2 regions of the Alteromonas sp. 4NS20-0143 genome follow, and region 1 is predicted to be linked to the other one. Evidence: predicted binding sites of a transcription regulator. Region 1 holds the regulator's gene; the other holds the start of a gene.

What was found. Region 1 encodes sigma-54, which starts transcription at its own class of promoters, with help from an activator protein. Its sites were predicted from a motif close to GTTGGCACGNNNNTNGNNT; they were not measured.
Region 2: a site for sigma-54 is predicted at 4,261-4,279, ahead of AC27HD_RS00650 (DUF1328 domain-containing protein). Genes of this name have one in related genera too.

What each region holds. Positions count from the first base shown of each region.
Region 1 is NZ_BAAJLR010000002.1:651,100-662,405, forward strand. Features, by position in the region: gene mlaE (lipid asymmetry maintenance ABC transporter permease subunit MlaE) at 1-220, opposite strand, end outside; gene mlaF (phospholipid ABC transporter ATP-binding protein MlaF) at 217-1,017, opposite strand; gene AC27HD_RS06560 (calcium/sodium antiporter) at 1,406-2,362, shown strand; gene AC27HD_RS06565 (KpsF/GutQ family sugar-phosphate isomerase) at 2,362-3,339, shown strand; gene kdsC (3-deoxy-manno-octulosonate-8-phosphatase KdsC) at 3,358-3,906, shown strand; gene lptC (LPS export ABC transporter periplasmic protein LptC) at 3,903-4,481, shown strand; gene lptA (lipopolysaccharide transport periplasmic protein LptA) at 4,450-5,046, shown strand; gene lptB (LPS export ABC transporter ATP-binding protein) at 5,049-5,774, shown strand; gene AC27HD_RS06590 (RNA polymerase factor sigma-54) at 5,852-7,351, shown strand; gene hpf (ribosome hibernation promoting factor) at 7,380-7,667, shown strand; gene ptsN (PTS IIA-like nitrogen regulatory protein PtsN) at 7,681-8,127, shown strand; gene rapZ (RNase adapter RapZ) at 8,188-9,030, shown strand; gene AC27HD_RS06610 (HPr family phosphocarrier protein) at 9,065-9,337, shown strand; gene mgtE (magnesium transporter) at 9,634-10,992, shown strand; gene AC27HD_RS06620 (CBM9 family sugar-binding protein) at 11,032-11,306, shown strand, end outside.
Region 2 is NZ_BAAJLR010000001.1:155,864-167,169, forward strand. Features, by position in the region: gene AC27HD_RS00625 (Zn-ribbon protein) at 1-154, shown strand, start outside; gene AC27HD_RS00630 (YeaC family protein) at 155-448, shown strand; gene AC27HD_RS00635 (DUF349 domain-containing protein) at 438-3,254, shown strand; gene AC27HD_RS00640 (hypothetical protein) at 3,255-3,473, shown strand; gene AC27HD_RS00645 (hypothetical protein) at 3,701-3,949, opposite strand; gene AC27HD_RS00650 (DUF1328 domain-containing protein) at 3,992-4,168, opposite strand; gene yfbR (5'-deoxynucleotidase) at 4,620-5,279, shown strand; gene AC27HD_RS00660 (bile acid:sodium symporter family protein) at 5,430-6,290, opposite strand; gene AC27HD_RS00665 (phosphoribosyl-AMP cyclohydrolase) at 6,786-7,430, opposite strand; gene AC27HD_RS00670 (CC0125/CC1285 family lipoprotein) at 7,661-8,269, opposite strand; gene AC27HD_RS00675 (hypothetical protein) at 8,294-8,536, opposite strand; gene AC27HD_RS00680 (hypothetical protein) at 8,687-9,256, opposite strand; gene AC27HD_RS00685 (hypothetical protein) at 9,259-9,576, opposite strand; gene AC27HD_RS00690 (response regulator) at 9,895-11,306, opposite strand, start outside.

The DNA of each region.
Region 1 (11,306 bases):
TGGTGTAACCTTGTAAAGCCATTACCATGCCGATGAACAAACCCGACACCATAATGATAAGCAAAGATTGCACGCCCACCACGTAGAGCTGCTGTATCACCAGAGGAATATTTTTTACCCGAGGCACAGCCACTAACGCACCGAAAAGCATTAATGTCGCCCGCCCGATAGCGGTCAATTTTGAAATAGTAGAAGCGCCTAAAGACTGCAAGAACCTCATTTACGCTCTCCTAAGAAACTCTTTTCTAGCTCTGGCGCAGGATAATGAAAAGGAACAGGCCCATCGGCTTTTCCGTTCAAAAACTGCTGTACCAGTTCGGAATCGCTGTCTCTTATTTGTTGAGCGGTTCCTTCCCCAATTACTCGCTTGTCAGCCAAAATATAAATATAATCGGCAATAGTCAGTACCTCTTTCACATCGTGGGTTACCACAATGCTAGTCAAGTTTAGGGCATCGTTGAGTTCGCGAATTAGCTTTACTAGTACGCCCATAGAAATAGGATCTTGGCCTGCGAAGGGCTCGTCGTACATAATAAGGTCGGGGTCTAACGCGATGGCCCGTGCTAACGCAGCACGCCTTGCCATGCCTCCAGACAATTCGCTTGGCATTAAATCGGCAGCGCCACGAAGGCCCACTGCCTGTAGCTTTAATGCGACAATGGTAGCAATGACGTCATCAGCTAAGTTGGTATGCTCTTTAAGTGGAAAAGCGACATTGTCGAACACGGTCATGTCAGTAAACAGCGCGCCGCTTTGAAACAACATGCTCATTTTACGCCGTGCTTTGTAAAGTGCCTTGCGAGACATCGACACGATAGATTCTTTATCAAAAAGAATATCGCCCTCGTCTGGAATCAACTGCCCGCCGATTAAGCGCAACAGGGTGGTTTTACCAATCCCGCTAGGCCCCATAACTGCAGTGATCTTTCCCTTTGGTACGTTAAGCGTTATGCCGTCGTAAATAACGCGGTCGCCCCGACTAAAGGTTAAATTATCTATCTCAACTAAATGTTCCATAGTGTTTTGTTGTCGGCCCTCGACTAGACATCGCTGCATGAATACGCGCAGTATGCAAAACGCGTTGTGCAAATTAGATTTAAATTGTCCAAAAGCAATACAAAATTCATGCCTTCGAACAGTAACTGACCCCGATATGAGCGGTAAGTTTAAATTTTTCAGCATTGTACGCTTTTTTGAATCACTCGCCAAAGTCAAAAAGTTACAAGTTATGTTCGATGAAGACGAATGATTCATAACATAAGCTGAATCTCATTAACGAAACCTGAACAAGCGTTCTTTTTCGTACAATTCAGCTCGATAATGAAAAATAAAAGCCTAGCAGCATAGGCAAAGGGCACCGTTTTTGCGACAATCTTACGAAATAGACATTTAAATACAGGTCGTTGTGCTTTTAAACATTGTTATTTTCATCATCGGATTGATTGTTTTGAGCTGGAGTGCTGATCGTTTTGTTTACGGCGCTTCTGCATTAGCGAAAAATATTGGCATTTCCCCCATGATGATAGGATTAACTATCGTAGCTATGGGTTCCTCCGCACCTGAAATTGTCGTATCGGCTATGGCCTCAATAAATGGCAATATGAATACCGCTGTGGGTAACGCATTGGGTTCTAACATTACCAATATCGCGTTAGTACTTGGTATAACAGCACTCGTAAAGCCCCTTCTTGTTTCATCCACAACGCTCAAGCGTGAACTTCCCGCCTTATTGGTCATCTCACTTATCGCCATCGCATTTATGTTTGATGGCGAACTAAAATCTTATGAAGGTGTGATTCTGCTCGGTTTGTTTATCTTCGTGCTGGCAATGATGGCGTGGTTGTCACTGCAAGTTGATAAAGAAGACCCATTGATTGCAGAAACTGCTGATGAAATTCCAAAAGGCGTGTCTAACACCGCCGCTCTCATTTGGATTGGTCTGGGGTTAATTGTATTGCCCCTCAGCGCTCACTTTTTGGTTAATTCAGCCGTCGAAATAGCCCGATACATGGGGCTTTCTGATTTGGTTATTGGACTAACAATTATTGCGTTTGGCACCAGCCTTCCAGAGCTGGCTGCGAGTATTGCTGGGGTCTTAAAAGGCGAGGATGACCTGGCGCTAGGTAATATTATTGGTTCTAACATTTTTAATTTGCTTGCGGTGCTGGGTCTGCCTGGCCTTATCGCACCTGGGCTTCTCGACCCAGACGTACACAATAGAGATATGTACGTCATGTTGGGTTTAACATTGCTACTATTTCTGTTTAGTTTTGACTTAATTGGCAAACGTAAAATATCCCGCACAAATGGTGCAATACTTTTAGCCTGCTTCATAGGCTATCAATTTTGGCTGTTCGGATGATGACTAATAAACAAAACGACTACATTACCTCTGCAAAACGTGTCATCGACATTGAGGCTCGTGCAATTAGCAATTTAGCACAGCGACTGGACGAGAGTTTTGTTGCTGCCTGCGAAATGCTTTACGCCTGCTCTGGCAAGGTGGTAGTTAGCGGTATGGGCAAGTCGGGGCATATTGGCAATAAGATAGCCGCCACGTTGGCAAGCACAGGCACCCCAGCCTTTTTCATGCACCCAGGTGAAGCGAATCATGGCGACTTGGGAATGCTCAGTAAAAATGATGTGCTTTTGGCTATTTCAAATTCAGGCGAAACCGGCGAGTTGGTGAATTTACTGCCGGTTGTAAAGCGCCTTGGCGTTAAAGTCATCGCCATGACCAACAGTATTTCCAGTACGCTAGGTCAGTACGCCGATGTAGTACTGAACATCAGTGTGGAACAGGAAGCCTGCTCATTAGGGTTAGCGCCAACTACAAGCACTACCGCTACATTAGTGATGGGCGACGCTTTATCGGTGGCATTACTCGACAAGAAAGGATTTACCTCCGACGACTTTGCGCTATCACACCCAGGGGGCTCCCTTGGGCGAAAACTACTGTTAAAAGTCAGTGATATTATGTTGACCGGCAGTGATATTCCGCTAATAGAACCGACAGCAACTGTTGCCCAAGCGCTTCTTGAGATATCGCAAAAAGGCTTAGGCATGACCGGTATTGTGAATGAATCCGGTAAGCTAACGGGCGTATTCACCGACGGCGACCTTCGCCGTATCCTCGATGCTAGGGTCGACCTTCATGAGGCAACGGTGAGTGACGTAATGACCCAAGGCGGCAAAACAACCACAGCCGACCAACTCGCCGTTGAAGCTCTCAATGTTATGGAGAGTTTTAAAATAAGTGCACTCATGGTGCTTGACGATAATGACCATCCAGTCGGCGCGTTTAATATGCATATGCTATTAAAAGCAGGAGTGCTGTAAATGAACAAGAAACCAGATATGACAACCACGCTGTACACCGAACTCAATACGGACCTATTTGATGCACTAGCCAATATTAAACTGTTGGTGTGTGATGTTGACGGTGTTTTTTCAGACGGACGGATTTATCTTGGAAATAACGGTGAGGAATTAAAAGCCTTTCACACTCGCGACGGGTACGGCGTTAAAGCACTTGTCAGTCATAACATTGATGTTGCGGTGATTACCGGTAGACGCTCAGCCATCGTTGAAAACAGAATGAAGGCGTTACATGTAGCGCATATTATTCAAGGCGAAGAGAACAAGTTCGACGCGTTAAAACAGCTTATGGACCGCCTTGAACTATCACCTGAACACGTTGCCGTTGTTGGTGATGATATGCCTGATACCGGCATGTTTAAACATGCGAGCGTTAAAATAGCCGTTGCCGACGCACACCCCTTCGTCGTAAAACAAGCAAATTGGATCACAACCCTACCGGGCGGTTTTGGGGCAGTGAGAGAGATAAGTGACACGATTTTGCAGGCGCAAGGCGTAAGCAATGACATTTTCGGGGCCAGCGTGTGAATCAATTTGGTTTCAACCGACTTGGCGTCAGTATTTCAGCGCTATTTATTTTAGCCATGCTGATGTACATTCCTACCTGGATGGAAGAAGACCCAGTATTAGAAACGTCTGAAGGACTGGATGCATTAAAGCCTGCTTATAAAGCTAAAAACTTAACCACAACCCTTTATAACAATGAAGGGCAACTGAATCATAAAGTGTTCGCTTCTTCCATGGAGCATTACGACCAGCTTGGCTTTGTTTCTTTCGACCGGCCGAACTACACTCTCTATACGAATGATGCAGGTTCACCTTGGGTCGTGACAGCGCAAGAGGGAACCTTGTATAACAATGAATTAATACAATTAGAAAACAATGTGACAATTGAAAACCAAAGTCAGGACGACTTTGTGAAGTCAATTACCACTGAATACATTCAAATTAATTTGGATAACAAGCAGATGACGTCAGATCAACCCGTAGAAATACGCGGCATGCAATATGTTATTCAAAGTAACGGATTCAACGCAAACCTGCGCACCCAAAAATATGAGCTTATCGACCATGTACAAACTACGTATTCTCCTAGCAACTAGTGCGCTGCTAGTGCTTTGCACTAGCCCGGCATTAGGCAATGAAAATGATTTTACGCTGCCTATCGAGATTGGCTCTAACTCTCAGTTCATTGATGGTAAAAATAAGACAGCGCTATATAAAGATAACGTACTTATTACCCAAGGCTCGCTTACTATCGAGGCTGACGAAGTTGAAGTTATTGCATCCCAAGGAAGCGGCCGAGAGATTTTTGTTGCTCGTGGAAACCCAGCCAGCTATTCGCAAGAGCTTGAAGACGGTAACCCTGTTTCTGCAAGGGCGAACGAGATACGCTATGAAGTGGCTAAGCGTACTATTTCCCTTACCGGAAACGCAGAACTAAAACAGGACACCAGCCAAGTTAAAGGCAACAGCATTACTTTTGATATGATCACAGAACAACTGCTAGCCACAGGCGGCGCTGGTGATGCTAGTGGGCGCGTTACTACCGTATTTACGCCTGAGTCTATTCGCAAAGCGAAAGACGAGAGCAGCGAGGATAATGACGGTAGCAACGGTGACGGCAACAATGGTAACGGCGACAACGACGGTAAAGGCGAGCAGTAACAATGGCAACTCTTAGTGCAAAGAACCTTGCTAAAGCATATAAATCACGACAGGTAGTGGTTGATGTTAGCCTGTCAGTCTCTACCGGGCAAATTGTCGGGTTATTGGGGCCTAACGGCGCGGGAAAAACCACGACCTTTTATATGATTGTAGGGTTGGTTCCCTCAGACAAAGGCCAAATATCTATTGATGATAATGAATTAACTCATCAGCCTATGCATGAGCGTGCAAGAGGCGGTATTGGCTATTTACCACAGGAAGCGTCCATCTTTCGAAAGCTAACTGTGCATGAAAATATTATGGCGATTTTACAAACCAGAAAGGATTTAAATTCACAGCAGCAGGAAGAAGAAGCCGATGCGCTACTTGATGAATTTAATATCAACCATATACGTAATAGTATGGGTATGAGTCTTTCCGGTGGAGAACGTCGCCGAGTAGAGATAGCACGAGCATTAGCAGCAAAACCTGAATTTATTTTGCTTGATGAACCTTTTGCTGGTGTTGATCCCATATCAGTTAATGATATAAAGAAGATAATACAGCACTTGCGCGACAGAGGGTTGGGTATACTCATTACCGACCACAACGTGCGGGAAACATTGGATGTCTGTGAAAAGGCGTACATCGTAAGTCATGGTGAACTTATTGCGCAAGGAACGGCGGAACAGGTTTTAAGTAATCAAAAAGTAAGGGATGTATACCTAGGCGAACAATTCAGGCTATAGTTATTGTGTGTAACCTAATTGTCATTTTTCATAAGCGCTCAGGTATATTCACTCAAGAGCATTAAAATAAGATATAGATGAAACCATCTTTACAGTTAAAATTTAGTCAACAACTAACGATGACTCCACAGCTGCAACAGGCAATCAAGCTGCTGCAGCTGTCTACACTCGATCTTCAACAGGAGATTCAAGAGGCCCTCGACTCAAACCCTCTACTAGAAGTAGAAGAAGGTAATGACGAGCCTCAGGCAGAAAAAAACAACATGGACAATGACGATAGCCAAATCGAAGCTACCGCGTCAGCGTCCAGCGACACTCTAGAGTCGGGTGATGCTCTAGAAAAGAACGACTTACCCGATGAACTGCCAATTGATAGCACCTGGGACGAATATTACTCAGCCTCTTCAGCACCTGCGCCTGGCCCGTCAAATAACGATGATGACCACGTTTTCCAAGGCGAAACCACTGACGACATTCAAACTCACCTGCTTTGGCAAATGCGTTTAACCCCTTTTTCTGATGTTGACAGAGCTATCGCCGTTGCCATTATCGACTCGATTGACGAGTCAGGTTATTTAACCGCTACGCTAGATGAGATATTAGAAGCGGTAAACTTCGAAGATATCGAAACCGAAAATATTGAAGAAGAAATCGAATTAGATGAAGTTGAGTGTGTACTGAAACGCATTCAGATGTTTGACCCTATCGGCTCTGGCTCTCGCTCTCCGCAAGAGTGTCTGTTGGTGCAACTGCGCCAGTTTGCTGACGACACACCTTGGTTAGATGAAGCAAGAAGACTGATTGAGGACTACTCAGACCTTCTCAGTAGCAAAGATTATAGAACCCTCATGCGTAAAAGCCGTTTGAAGGAAGATGAACTTCGCGAGGCCATGCGTTTACTTCAAACCTTGAATCCTCGCCCAGGTAGTGCTTTAGTTACTAAAGAGCCTGAGTACGTTATTCCAGATGTATCGGTGGCGAAGAAGAACGGTCGCTGGACTGTTGAACTCAACCCCGACAGCTTGCCTAAGCTTGGTGTAAATCAGCAATACGCAGCAATGAGTCGAAAAGCGAAAAACAGCAGTGACTCTCAGTTCATTCGTTCTCATATGCAAGAAGCTAAATGGTTTATAAAGAGTTTAGAGTCTAGAAACGATACTTTAATGAAAGTGGCTAACTGTATCGTTCAACAGCAAATGGGATTTTTTGAGCACGGACCAGAAATGATGAAACCAATGGTGCTCAATGATGTCGCAGAAATGGTGGATATGCACGAATCCACAATATCGCGAGTAACGACTCAGAAGTATATGCATACGCCGCGCGGTATTTACGAATTGAAGTATTTCTTTTCTAGCCATGTGGCAACTGAGTCTGGCGGCGAGTGTTCGTCAACGGCCATTCGTGCATTAATAAAGAAATTGGTAGCAGCAGAAACGCCAAGCAAACCATTAAGCGATAGCAAAATTGCTTTATTGTTGGCAGAGCAAGGCATAAAAGTCGCTCGGCGGACAATAGCAAAATACCGGGAGTCTTTATCGATACCCCCGTCTAACCAACGCAAAAGCCTTATCTAAAGGCGTTATATTAAAAGGAAGACGAAATATGCAAATCAACCTAACTGGTCATCATGTGGAAATCACCGATTCTTTGCGTAATTATGTCGATACGAAGTTTAGTAAACTTGAGCGTCACTTTGATCACATTTCTAATGTGCATGTCATCCTGAACGTAGAAAAAATAAACCAAAAAGCAGAAGCTACGATGCACTTAAGTGGTGCCGAAGTATTTGCATCCTCAGAAAATACCGATATGTATGCGGCGATTGACAGCATGGTTGATAAACTCGACAGGCAGGTGATCAAGCATAAGGAAAAACTGAAAAAGCATTAATAGATAATTAAGCATGGATATTAAAGCCATCGTAAGCCTGGACCGCACCGAGTGTGCGGTTCAGTGCAATAGCAAGAAGCGAATATTAGAAATCATTTCCGATATTGCTGCCCAAGACAATGCCAGCATTGACCAAGTCACCGTGTTGAATAGTCTTCTATCTAGAGAGCGGATGGGCAGTACAGGAATAGGTAACGGTATAGCGCTCCCTCATGGTCGTTTAGCGGGTTTAGAACACGTTATGGCCATTATTGTAACCTGCATTCCAGCGATTAACTTTGACGCCCTCGATGAAAAACCTGTCGATATATTTTTTGCACTGCTTGTGCCTGAAGAACAGACAGAGGGACATTTACAAACGTTAGCGACAGTGGCTGGTAAGCTCAGCGACAAAGACACTGTCAAAGCGATACGAAGAGCCAAAACCAACGAAGATATTGTTTCAGCACTTGGCATGTAAAGACAGTTTCAAAAGATACATTGACGTTTTCGTCATTTTTTTGTTTAGGGAGAAATATCGGTGAAGCTGATCATTATCAGTGGTCGTTCAGGCTCAGGAAAGTCGGTGGCATTAAGAGCACTGGAAGATTTGGGCTACTATTGTGTCGATAACATTCCCGTCAATTTGCTACCAACGCTCACCCATACTGTTGTGGATGAATACGATCAAGTAGCGGTGAGTATCGACGTACGCAATTTACCAAAGAATCCTAACGATTTGGTAGAAATATTAGACTACCTTCCCTCCTCTTGGTCGATGACGATTGTTTACATTGACGCCAGTGACGACGTGTTAGTAAAGCGCTTTAGTGAAACTAGACGTTTACACCCTTTAGCAAAATTAAATAAATCGCTCTCTGAGGCCATAAAGGCAGAATCAACGTTGCTTGGGCCTATTGTTGAGCGTGCTGACCTCTACTTAGACACAGATAAGCTCACTATACATCAGCTGGCCGAAATTATTCGCGAGCGGATTTTAGGTAAAAAGAGTTCTCGTTTGGTATTGGTGTTTGAATCTTTTGGCTTTAAGCACGGCATACCGAAAGACGCCGACTATGTATTTGACGCTCGTTTCTTACCGAACCCTCACTGGGAGCCTGATTTGCGGCATTTGACGGGTTTAGATGCACCTGTAGAAGTATTTCTTGGCTCACAACCTGTGGTAACTAAGTTTGTATGGCAAATCCAAAATTTAATTACTACATGGCTGCCTCATCTCGAGCGAAATAATAGAAGTTATGTCACGGTAGCCATTGGTTGTACGGGTGGTCAGCACCGGTCTGTCTATATTGCGCAGACGTTGTCAAAAACATTCGGTGAAATTCATCCGGATGTGCAGATACGCCACAGAGAGCTAAATTAACCACTCGCAATAATAAAAAAGAGCGTAAATACTAGTGACTATTGAGAAAACACTCACCATCGTCAATAAACTTGGCCTTCATGCAAGAGCGGCAACCCAACTGGTGCAGCTTGCTAATCAGTTTGATGCCAAAATAATTCTTGAAAAAGGCGATAAACAGGCCGACGCAAGCAGTGTGCTTGGATTGATGATGCTTGAAAGCCATCAAGGTGAGCAGGTTAACGTGATTGTTGAAGGCGATGATGCAGAGGACGCCTTAGCTGCTATTGAAACACTCATTGAAGGACGCTTTAACGAAGACGAGTAACCTCGTAGGCCCTCCCATAGGCCAGCTCTCCTCTGGCCACTGGCTAAGCGTTTATATAACGTCTTATATAAGCGCTTATGTACGCTCTTATGTAAACGCTTATATCACTGATGATATAACTGCCGACAAGACAGCCAACATAACCGCTGACACGTAAAAACTCATTCTAAAACAATGTATTTATCATGACACTGCTAGGGTAAATACGCTATTCTATAAGCTCAATCTATTTGGTCATTGTCTACGGCGTGAAATACGCTTTCTTTGGGCACACTCTTGGTTAGGAATTGCTTTTCATGGCAGAAGCTCTCGTTTCTAAATATGTACAAACTCAATTGCGAACGCTCAACAATGCGCTGAGTAACGGCCAGTTTGTGTCGGTTAGAAAGCTCCTTCTTGAACTTCCGCCTTCCGACGTAGCCCACATTTTAGAGTCTAGCCCTAGCCGCACTCGTGACGAGCTATGGGAGTTGATTGACGGCGACTTTCACGGCGATATTTTAGAAGAACTGTCCGACGATGTTCGCAACGGCATAATTACTAAAATGCTGCCTGCAAACGTGGTGGACGCTCTTGAGGAAATGGACACCGATGACTTGGCAGAGACCCTAAGCAGCCTGCCAGAAACTGTCCTCCTCGACATCCTAGACTCCATGGACGCACAAGACCGACTGCGCGCCGAACAAGCACTATCTTATGGTGAAGAAACTGCCGGCTTCATCATGAATACCGACACTATCACCTTGCGTCCCGACGTTACTATTGATGTGGTGTTGCGTTATATCCGCCTCAAGGGCGAGTTGCCAGAAAACACCGATACCTTTTATGTGGTCAATCGCACCGATAACCTCGTGGGTATTGTACCAGTAACACGGCTTTTAACCGCAGACACTAGCGACACAGTCTCTGATGTGATGGATGAAGAGTCAGAAGCCATTCCGGTTAACATGCCAGACGATGAAGTAGCGAGCCTATTTGAACGCTATAACTGGCTCTCGGCACCTGTTGTTGATGAAAATAATCGCCTCGTCGGGCGAATCACTATTGATGACGTGGTTGATATTATTCGCGAAGACGCCGAACACTCCATGATGAGTATGGCGGGTCTAGACGACGATGAAGATACCTTTGCCCCTGTTATGCAAAGTACCAAGAGACGTTCAGTGTGGCTAGCGGTTAACCTAGCCACGGCATTGATGGCAGCTATGGTGAGCGACTTATTTGAAGCCACATTAAGCGCTTTAGCTGTACTCGCTATTTTAAACACCATTGTACCAAGCATGGGTGGTGTGGCAGGTAACCAAACCCTGACTCTTGTTATACGCGGTATGGCATTAGGCCACGTCAATGCAAACAACTCCCGCTGGCTGATCAGTAAAGAGATTGCCATTGGTGTGCTAAACGGCGTCATTTGGGCGGTATTAATAGCCTCTGTCATCGCACTGTGGAAACAAGACTATATGCTAGGTGTCATCATTGCATTTGCTATGCTTGTTAATATGATTGCGGCTGCATTAGCCGGCGCAACGCTGCCTATGATAATGAAGCGGCTAAAGATAGACCCTGCACTAGCGGGAAGTGTCATTTTAACCACCATCACAGACGTGGTGGGTATTTTTGCATTCCTAGGCACCGCCACATTGTTTTTGGTATAGCGGTAGCAGTAAATTTTCAATCATTCAGGGGGTATCTTTGTGAAGCACATAATATTAGCCGTTGGTTTACTTATTCCCTTCTTAGTAGCCGCTGGAAACGTTAATTACACGTCAACGTCTATCCACATTGATGGTTTATCAGAAGATGCTTGGAATAAAGCCACATGGCACGATATGCCCCATTTAATGGATGGAACGCTTCCCACATCAGATAACGACTTTAAAGGCCGCTATCGATTATTGTGGGATGAAAACTATCTGTATTTGCAGGCGAGTATCAGCGATGATGTTCTGATTGACACTCACCCTAACCC
Region 2 (11,306 bases), on a different contig from region 1:
GCTGATATTTGTGGCAAGTTTTGGTTTTATGTATTGGGGTGGAACTAGACCGGGTGATTTGCAGCACAACCTCGCTATTTTAGGCGCTATTGTAGGTTTCGCTTGGTACCTCGTAAACCGAGCTCGAATTGTAATGATAAAGCGTTTCTCATAAATGAATATAGATGCACTAGTAAGTAGCATGACGCCAGAGGTTTACGAACGCTTGCGTCAAGCCGTAGAGACCGGGAAGTGGGTTGATGGAACGCCACTTAACGAAGAGCAAAAGGCCAGCACTATGCAGGCCGTGATGTTGTATCAGGCGAAAATTGAAAAATCGTCTGAACACATGACAGTAGGAGAGGGTGGCGAAATTGTGCATAAAAGCAAAGCCGATTTCAAACGCTCTCTATCGGACCACCAAAATGATAACAACACGATAGCGCGGTTCAAACAGGATGATATTTAGTCGTATATTTGCTCCTTCTCATACCAGTCAAAAGCCAGAAAAAAGACTGGAAGCCATTGAAAAACTCTCACCGGAAAAACCTCAAGACAAAACGATTCTACATGAGCTGGCTTTTAACGATGATAATGCAGACGTTAGTCTTGCGGCGTTGGCAAAGTTAGATAGTTTCGTGCTATGGCAAAAGATGGCACAAATTGCCAAGTCGCCAAAAGTAAAAAAAGCGGCCCAGCACAGTGTGAACGAAGCGATATCAGGCAAGGGCAGTGTAGCCCTTAGCGCAGAAGAAAAGTCTTCGTTTTTGCAAGAAACGGCAAGCACGGATGTAATCATTGATGTAGTCCAGCGCGAGCCTGAGCTGCTAGGCAATACTGAGTTGGCCTTTGCGCTATTAGCCAAAGTCGACAAGCCTTCGTTTACGCAACACGTTTTTTTACATGCGAATAATGGCCAATTACAACGCCAGCTTATCAGCAGTCAGTCTCAGACAAATACACTGCAAAAATGGGCAAAAAAACTGAGCGATTCCCCTACGCTTGATGCGATCAATAACCGAATCGATGAAATAAGGGCAGCAGAGCAAAAGCCTGTAGAACTTAAAAAGCAACTTACACTGTGCTTGTCTAAATACCGTGCGTTACTTGATAAAACCGATGTTGAACAGGTTGTAGATTTGCAGTCCAGTTACCACAGTGAGTTGGAAGGCTTGTTTGCACAAGCGTGCATTCTTTCAACTGACGATAAGCAAGAGTTCGAAGAAAAGCGTAGTAAAATTACTGAGCAAGTTACGCGCTATATAGACAGGATCCGTCCTGCGTGGGAAGAGAAGCAAAAGTCGGCGGTACTTGCGAATACACAAGCCCTTTGTGAACAGCAGCTAACTCATGCGAAAGAACAAGTAGGTTGGTTATTCAACACGCGCTTGTGTGAAGCCACGTTAGCCGATGTTGCAACGGTAAATGAAAGCGTAAGAGGTGTCGAGGCTACGCTGGAACAGTTGGGGCAGCTTGGCAGCAATGACAAGCGAGTCAACGAGATTCAATTAGCTGTTGATGGGCTAAATACAAAGCTTGAAGCTTTTTCCATGCAGCAGCAGTACGGTCAAAAGTTATTGTCTAGACTGAACGTCGTTGAAGACGTGGCGCAAAAATTAAACAGTGCTGATGTGAGTGATGAACACAAGCGCGACTTACGCAGCGAATTTGATACTGCGATAGAGGAATACTCAGCTATCAGTCGCGAGCTTATTGCGCAGCCCAAAGCGCTTTTACAGCGTTTTAAGGCAGCAACTAAGCAAGTGAGAGCCGATGAAAAAGCCGCTAAGTCAAAGCACCAAGACGAACTGAGACACGTTAGAAAGCAAATAAGCATTGTTGATAACCTAGTTTCACAGGGTAAGTTTCGTGCGGCGATGGCTAAGTTTAAGAAACTGTCTGATAATGTGGCTTCGCTGCCTGAAAGTTTAAAGAAAGACATCGATAAGCGTTTTCAGAAGACGGCTGACGACATAGCCAGGCTAGAAGGATGGCAGAGCTATATCGCCGCGCCGCGAAAACCTGCTTTAGTTGAAGAGGCCAAAGAGCTGGCCGCTACGCCAGCAGAGAACATAAAACAGCGCAGTGAGTCGATAAAGTATTTACGCAGCCAATGGTTATCGCTGAATACATCATCTGCAGGTGACAATGAGCAAGAAAATGCAGCGCTGCAGCAGGATTTTGATAATGCACTAGAAAAGGCGTTTGAGCCTTGTAGGGAGCATTACGCTAAATTAGATGCTGAACGAGCTGCAGCGTTAGAACTGCGTCGTTCGATTATTGAAAAAGTAGCGTCGGTACCCGAAGACATTGAACCAACTGAATTAAGCAAAACCCTCGACAGGCTTGCCAAGCAGTGGCGAGCTTGCGGTCAAGTTGAAAAGCAAGCTTACGAGGAACTCAAGGTCGAGTGGAAGGCTGTGTTTTCACCCCTTCAAAAGCGCGTTTATGGGTGGCAGAGTGACAATCAGGCGCTCAAGCAAACGCTAGTGGATAAGGTTAATGCGCTACAAGATGCTGATGATATTAGTGATGCAGCAGAGTCTGCGCAGCAACTACAGCAAGAATGGAAGCGTATTGGACATGCCGGTAAGCGCGAAGAAAGCCGGTTGTGGGCAGAATTTAAAGCCAGTAATGATGCTATTTTCGAACGTTTAAAAACCCAGCGTAAAGCGCAAACTAGTGAGTATACTGAGCAAGCTGAAAAGCTGTTGTCTTCTATCGCGTCTATCTCTGTAGAAGTTGACGACAGTACTTTTCACAGTGCAGTTCAGCCTATTCAAGAAGCCATGTTAGCACTGCCAAAACCACAGCGAGTGAAGGTAGAACGCAAGCTTGAGACGCTCTTTAAGCAAAGAGAGTCTATGCAGCGTGAACATGACGCAAAAGTGATAGAGGCGCGAGCTCATGCCATTATTCGGTTGCTGCAAAATGATGAACCTGAGTCTAGGAATGAGCTTTTAGAAATCTTAGGCAAACGTTGGTCGAATTTGCTGACTAACGTTAGTGCATCAAATGCGCCGAGGCACGATAGAGCGTGGTTAACGGTAGCGTTAGAGGTGGCGAGCGGTATGCCTAGTCCGCAATCTGATGCATCGGTACGTTCGAGTGTGCAGCTTCAAATGATGACGGCAAAACTTGAGCAAGGTGAAGCCCCAGAGGCCCAAGAAATATTGAGCGATTGGTTACAACATGGTGAAGTAAAAGAAGACGAAAGCGGTCTTTTACAGCGTGTAGTTACCATTATCGATAACAATCCGAGTATGTTGGCATAGATGGAAAATAGTGTAGAGTTTCAATTTGATACAGAGATGTCAGCGTATCGATTTCTCAATACTGTAAAACATGTTGATGCAGACGGGTTACGGGCTAAGTTTGGTCAAACTGATCATCATGTTAGTGTGAAGTACACCTATATTGTGGGTGAATTTGATGAAACCCTGTCGATACTAGATGACTTGGCAAGGGATCTCGGCGGTATAGAGGTTTCTTAACGTCGTTCTCTTTGCGTCAGCCAAACTCAGTTTAAACAAGGGCCAGTTTAAACAAGGGCCAATTTAATAAGGTCAGTTCAAACAAGGTCAGTTCAAACAAAGACCAGGACACGCAAACATAAAAAAGACCGGTATAAACCGGCCTTTTTTGATTTCTGTAAAATATGTAGGTAGCTATGCTTGTCATCTAGCTACACAACTACACAATTACATAACTACTTAGTAAATTAACAGTCGTCGTCTTCTGCTTCAACGCCTTCTTTAACGTCTTCACATGCATCTTCTACGGCGTTACCAGCGTCATTGGCCATATCGCCAATTTTGTCACCTCCGTCTTCAAGCGCATTGCCAGCGTCTGTGACCATTTCGTCAAGTTCTTCGCCTGCGCTTTCCGCGTCGTTTTCACTACATGCTGCTAGTGAAAGTACAAATGCTGATGCTGCTACTACTTTTAATAAATTCTTGAATGAACTCATGTCCTTACTCCTTTTCAATTACTACTGTATATAATATGTTGTTTACGCTTTCGGTGCTTTACCGCGCAAGGCATTCACTAGAAGTGATATGACAAGAAAGGCGACAAATACAAAAAATAATATCTGTGCAATTCCTGTTGCTGCCCCAGCGATGCCTCCGAAACCAAAAACTGCTGCAATAATGGCGATAATAAAAAATGTGATTGCCCAACCTAACATGACTTATTCCCTCTTGTTGCTTCCGTTACGTTCACAATAGCTGTTGCTATGATTAAGCTTCTGCTATGTATAAACTGTTGTTACATTAGTTAATGCTATCTTCGTGCCTAAGTTGCAAGTAATTGAAAATATTAAAGTAATTTTATTTTCTAAACATTTTCTTGGTGTGAAGTTCACAATGTATAGACAATAGTTACAGGTAAATTGCATTTTTTACATTCTTACTAAAATACTTGGCTATGTGATTGGAGCCATGTAATAAGTGCTACGTAATAAGGGCTACGTAATAAGGGCTACGTAATAAGGGCTACGTAATAAGGGCTACGCAATTTGCGTTGCGCATATAGGTAACAAGGCGATAGAGTTTAGTTGTTAGAATCGAGCAGATGATAAATGGTCGTGTGCACAATTGTTCACATAACATTATTCATAAAAAAAGGAGACGGCGTTTATGGCAAATACACATTCGGCATTTATAGGGCTTATGCAGCGTGCGCGCAACGTCAAGCGCTGGCCGCTAATGGCGCAGTTCCAAGATGAAATGCTATCGACTCACATTTATGAGGCGTCGGTGGTAGCGCATATGCTAGGCGCCATTGCATGTGATGTATTTAACGAAGATGTGGACCCAGATCGTGTGGCGGCAATGGCTATTTTCCACGAGGGAAGTGAAATAGCGGGGATGAGCGATATTCCGAGCCCGGTCAAATACCACGATCCTGAAACCACTGCGGCGATTAAAAAATTAGAACGTCGTTTTGAAGCTATGTTAATAAAAACTTTACCTGAAGCACTCCAGCAGCGATATCAATCGCTAATTGAGCAAGACAAGGAAGATGTTCATGTGACCCTTGCAAAGGCTGCTGACGTGCTCTGTGCTTATTTAAAATGTGACTACGAGCTATCCAAGTCGAATTCTGAGTTCTCCAACGCGATGCAAGAAATGGAAGTGCAGCTTAAGCGCTATAAGGAAAAGCTACCCGCCGTTGGCTATTTCTGTCAAATCTTCCTTGAAGATGCTAAGGGAACCCTAGATGAGCAAACAAAAGATTTAGAGTGGATAGAGCGAGCGAACACGCTCCATCTTGATAGTAACGAAAGCGGAGAGTAAAGCAAACAAGCCTATGTGTGTACTGCAAGCATTCGCGATAGGGAAGGTCAACGCTGATAGCAGCATTTAAAAATCGGCAGTCAAAAAACGGCATTCAAATAGCGGTATTCAAAAAACGGCATTCTAAAAGCAAATCACCGATGATGCAGTTTATTTCATTCTCTTGCGTTTTGCCCAAATAGCAAGCAAAGCAGGGCCTATATACATTGCAATACCGTACACGCCTGGCGCGATAGCATAATCAGGCGCTTTTAAAAATGTAATACAAATCAACATGGCGAGAGCCGCGTTCTGAACACCTATCTCAATAGCAAGGGTTAGAGAATCTTTAAACGAAGCTGCGGATACTTTTGCTAGTATTAATCCCATCAACACAGAGCTGAGATTAAGGGTAAGGCATACTAAAAATGCGCTTTCAAATGAAGTCGCTAAGTTATCGCGCTCTGACACGAGTACGCCCACAATCATTGCCAACATAAAATACATGGAAAACTGACGAAAAAAAGTTTCCGTCTTTGTCGCAAAGCCTGTGAAAAGACGTCGAATGATCATGCCTATCACTACGGGTAAGATAGATACGCCAATAAGTCCCAATACGGTTTCAACAACCGAGAAAGCAGGCGCATTTTCTTTTACAAAGTAATCGATAGCGAACTGAATAATGAAAGGCGTGGTAAAAACACAGGCAATAGTGGAGATGGCGGTTAAACTTACAGACAGCGCCAGATTAGCTTTCGCGATATGACTGATTAAGTTACTCGTTGTTCCCCCAGGGCATGCTGCCAAAATCATGATACCCACAGCAATATAGGGCGGCAGTTCAAACGCGAGACAAATAGCAAAAGTGAGTAGAGGCAACAATACTATTTGACCCAAGAAACCGGTCAAAATAGCTTTAGGCGCTTTAAGTAACCGTCCAAAATCAGAAATAGTTAGCGTTAAGCCCATTCCGAACATCACAAACGCCAACGCTAGAGGTAGTAATACCTCAGTAAGTACAGATGCCTGCACGCATACGCCCCTTAACACAGCAACTTATTATAGTGGCGCTAGTGTACTCTGTTTAACAATAGATAGAAGTGATGACCCGTTATTAAGATTGATTAATTCTACGAATGATAAAATGAGCACAAACGTATATCGGGCGCTTTAATGAAAATTGGCAAGGGCTGTCATGATAGCTGCCGAAAGCGTTAATAGAATTGCCCAAGGGCGGTCATGAAAATTGCCGAGAGCGTCAATGAAGAATAACGAGTGCACTGTCATTAAGGCTATAAAATCAAATAGCCCAAAATTTATTGAAAAAGTTCAGCACGTACTATTAAAAAGACCAGAGTGCTAAAGCGCTCTGGTCTCTATTGTTCAGGAGCTTTGCTGGCTATTTTTATTAAAAACACGCTATTCGCAATACCGTATTTGCCAAACGCTATTCGCAATACCGTATCTGCCAAGCTCTACTCACAAGGCTCATTTGAAAAGCCCATGTAGAGAAACGGTCTAGGCAGACTAGCTGGCAGTGGGGTTGTAAGGTAACGACGATTGGTGAGCAACAATACGTAAGTTTCCGTCACTGTCTTTAACATAGGCAAAGGTATACTCCACTTTAGTTTCGCCGCCATTGGTATCTGTGAAAAAGTAATTGCCCATGGCAACTGCCATTCTGCAGCTATTGTTGATAATGCCTACATTGTCAAATTTCACATTGGTATACGGTTTTATTGCAAAGCCCTTATCTTCTTCGTACGCATCGTTACCGCCCACAAAATAGGAAAGAGCGGCATCGAAACTTGAGCGAAATTGATCTTCGGCTGCCAAGGTTGGTTTAAACAGTACACTACTCAGATCGTACCCATACATATCTTGGATAAAATCAGCAGCTTCATCAGAATAGTTGCCGCTATTAGTAAACACTGAGCCGATTCTGACAATGCCGTTCCCCCACATTTTTTGCGCAGCAATGACCTCTCTTTCCGTAATGCAGGTGTTTGAATACAGTAACGAGTTGTCTAGTGCTTCTGCAGTAAGCGAAGCCTTTGCTTGCGCGCCACTTTTGGGAGGTTGCGTATCGGCTACAGCACTGCATGCAGACGCTAACAGGATTGAGGCGATAGCAGCGGTAATTTTTGAGCGAGTTGCTTTTACATTTTTCATAGCATACATCCTAAATTTAATAACAATAATTTTGCTAGAAGCATGTGCAATATCAAACTCATTGCAATGCGATAGCTAAAGGATATACACAACGAATGACGTGTACTTTTTCAGAGGATTAAAAACTGATTAACGCAGGGTTAATCTTAAACGCGTTCAGTGAAGGGGAGGCATCCGATGCGCTGAAATCTGATTAACAATGCATCGAATGTATTTTTTAAGGCTACGTCTTAGTAACCTTTGTTTTCTTCATCAAGCGGCGTTGCAAGAAGTTCAGATACCGAAAATGCGTTTACACCTAAGCTCTGCTCGTCATTCGACATTGAGGTGACGATTGAAAAGTATATGTCTTTCATTGCCGTTTTTTCAATATCACTTGGATTTGGCACAGTAGAAGGTTGCGCAACATCTGAACAGCCTGACATGGTGCACTGTTTATCTGACGGAAAAACCACGGGCTCATCGTTGCTCATGATAACTTCGCGAGCAAGCACACGTTTTTTAGTGATGTTGGTCTTTGTTACTGCTACGTAGTCGAAGTTATTTTGTTTTGCTATTTCTGCCGCTCGACGCAGCGCGTACTGCTGCACTTTGTCAGCAGGTGTTCTATCCGATGCCTTAAATAAAATACGGTATTCACCATTGCCCAGCTCTTCGCTTGAATAGCCGTAACTTTGTTCAGAATTTGCCGATTTATAAGGCGTTGGCGTGGCAACAGGTACTGACGAGCAGCCTGTTAGTAAAGCGGTGACTGCAATGCCCACGCCTAAGAGTAGGTGAGTGGGTCTCGATTTTACGTGGCTGCTTTTTAGAGCGTTTTTTTCCAACTTACGGCGCATTTACTACTTCCTTTCGTCACACAATTATAATTTAAACAGCGATAGCAAAGCAGTTCTGCCTATCGTTATGAGTGCAGTTTTACGGTTGCTCTTCACTTTTGGTTTTGCATCGGACATACCTTTATAGGCACCTAACCCTACAATACCTAACAATATTTCTGGTTTGCCCACTAAGTAACGGCATTGTTGCTTTGCTGTTTTTTCGGCAAGGTGAGCATGATGACGCTGCGCATAAAAATCCCGTTCTTTTTGTGCAATGTCAGTCATGTTTTTCTTCAACAAAAATTTATTTAACAATGCGTCTACCATTTTGGATGTCCTATAAACTATAGCGTAATTCTTGCTAGATGTTAGGTTAGGTGTTGCGTTAGATATCGGGTTAGATTCTGGGTTAGATGTTGTCGTTAAAAAGCGTGCTTAAAGAGAGCGCTTAAACAATGCGATTAGCCGTTCAAAGCTAACGAAACACAGCGATTTTTTCGCAATTCGATAAAACAACACGCTGAGCCCAAGGTTAAAACACAACAAGATAGCAGCGATAAAAATAATACTGATACCCAAAGAGTATAACGCGCCGCCAATCGCTACATTTACGAGCAGCCAGCACACAATGCCAATAACAAAGGCGGCAAGGGCTGCAAAAACTGAAATAAACAGCGACTTTTTGACGAGCATTATTTCGCTATTTACCAAACTTAAATAGGCCGCACCCTGTTTAGTTCGCTGTTTCGCCGCATTTTTAAGTGCGTCAATAACCGCTTCATAGGATGGGTCAGGGTAGGGTGCTTGTTGTTCGTCTAGGTTTTTTTTGTCTTTTGGGGAGGCGTCGTGATATCCAGTACTAACGCTGCCATCGGCGTTAACCGCTATCACAGCATTGTCTACGCCAATGAAATAGAGCGCCTGCTCCGATGGTGGAGTCAGGCGAAACGGATTTTCAGCGCTCATTGTAAAATGAGCGCTATGAAAATCAGGTATTGTTGCCATTATTACTTCTTACGGAATAATGAAGTAACTAGCATGCCCGCTGCAAACGCAAGCCCGGCTGTTGCCACTGGATTTTCAACGGCATAGTTACGCACAGAAGATGCCTGCCATTTTTGTTCAGCGAGACGTTTACGCTCTGACATATTCTCAGCCGATGACGTAGCGGTACGACGAATATTTTCTTCAGCAACACTCGCGTTATCCGCAAGCTTGTCTACAGACTGATGGAGCGACTCTTTCAGTTGATCCGTAACTGGATGACCTTGCTCATTAGAAGTATTTGCTTTTGTCGATGTATTTTTAGCTGTTTGTGTAGCCATAGTATTCTCCTTGATTTTACTAAATGCATCTTTCCCTATTAGTAAAGCAATGGCTGTACCACTGTGCAGGAGGTTCGTAATCTATTGATTTTCAAACATAAAGTTTTTTTGATGCAAGCGGCTATATTATGAGGCAGGAAGAATGCACACAGTATTGTGAACACCCTGTAATAATTTCGCGGATAAGAGTTTAGCAGATAAGCATGTCGAGACTGAGTGGCTCTAGGCTAAGTAGTTCTAGGCTTAGCTAATCCATAGCTAAGCCTTTTGTGGATAGGCCTTTTGTAGGTAGGTTAGTCGTTATAATGAATTAGCGGCTCAAGCAATAACACTTTCTAAGTCATCTTTCGTCACCGGCTTGAGCAAGGCGCTATCAATGCCAATTGTTGACATAATATCTTTATCTGCTTGATGCCCGCTAACAATAGTCAATATGCAGTTACGCTGCTGCGCTTTTAATTCTTTTGCTAGCTCGTAACCATCATAGTCGGGCAATGTTAAGTCCATAAGAACATGGTCAAATTGCTGTTCACTCATTGCTTGCAAGGCATCATTTCCACACAGGCTTTTTACAACATCGCATCCAAGATGTGTTAGAAATAATTGCAACAACTCTGCGGCATCTTCGTCATCCTCGACAACTAATACCTTCTTTTTGCCACTTCCTGCAGTGTCTTTCTCTGTCACCTCATCCGCTATCTGCTCTGTAGTTTGCTGTGAACCAGAAGAGGTTCGCGCTTTCAATAGTTCTGGAATATCTAAGTTGCTGCCACGCTGATGTGACAATGCCGACTCAGGGGCAAAAGGTTTTGTGGTCGGCATGTTCGATACTTGAGCTTCAACATTGGAAAACGTAATAGGGTTGTCTGCAGGTAAGTAAAGTGACAGCAAGCTGGCCAGTGCAAATCTATCAATAGGCTTGCCGATAACATCGTTAAAGCCTTCGCGTATTAGCGACTCTTTAAGTCCTTTTCGACTCGCCGCGGTAACTGCAATAACAGGGAGATTTTTACCATGTCGCCTTATGGCATGAAGGGCTTCAATACCATTCATTACTGGCATATGGATGTCCATGAGTACCAAGTTGAAAGGGGCGTTCTGCTCGTCAGCGTGTAACACTGCTTCAAGTGCCTTAACACCATTTTCCGCATAGCTAATATCGGCTTTTGATTGACTGACTAAGTGACCAGTAAGTCGCCTTATTTCTCTAAGGTCGTCTACAATAAGCACTTTTCCAGTCAACTTTAAATTTAAGTTAGCTGGCTCAACGATTGAAAGTTGACCTAAGGCAAGCTCTTCTATTGGCTGAGTACTTATATCCCCTGGGTTAATATAAAAACTAAAGCTGCTGCCTTCTCCCATGCGAGAGGTCACTGAAATATCACCATCAAGTTTGCAGACCAACTCTTTACAAATTGCCAGCCCCAGGCCTGCACCGCCATGATTGGCACGCATCACATCTTCAATTTGTTCAAAGGGATGGAAGATATTTTCAAGCTTATCAGGCGCCATACCAATACCGGTATCGTCCACGGTAAATCGCAACACGGTGTCTGGCTGAACAGACTGTTCTTCTAGCGCTAGGTTGCCCGCCTCGGGGGTTTCAATTTCAATGGTAAGTGTAATGGTGCCGTTATCTGTAAATTTCACCGCATTGGTAATTAAATTGAGCAATATTTGGCGAAGACGTGTTGGGTCTGTTTGGATAAACTCAGGCATCTTGGTTTTAG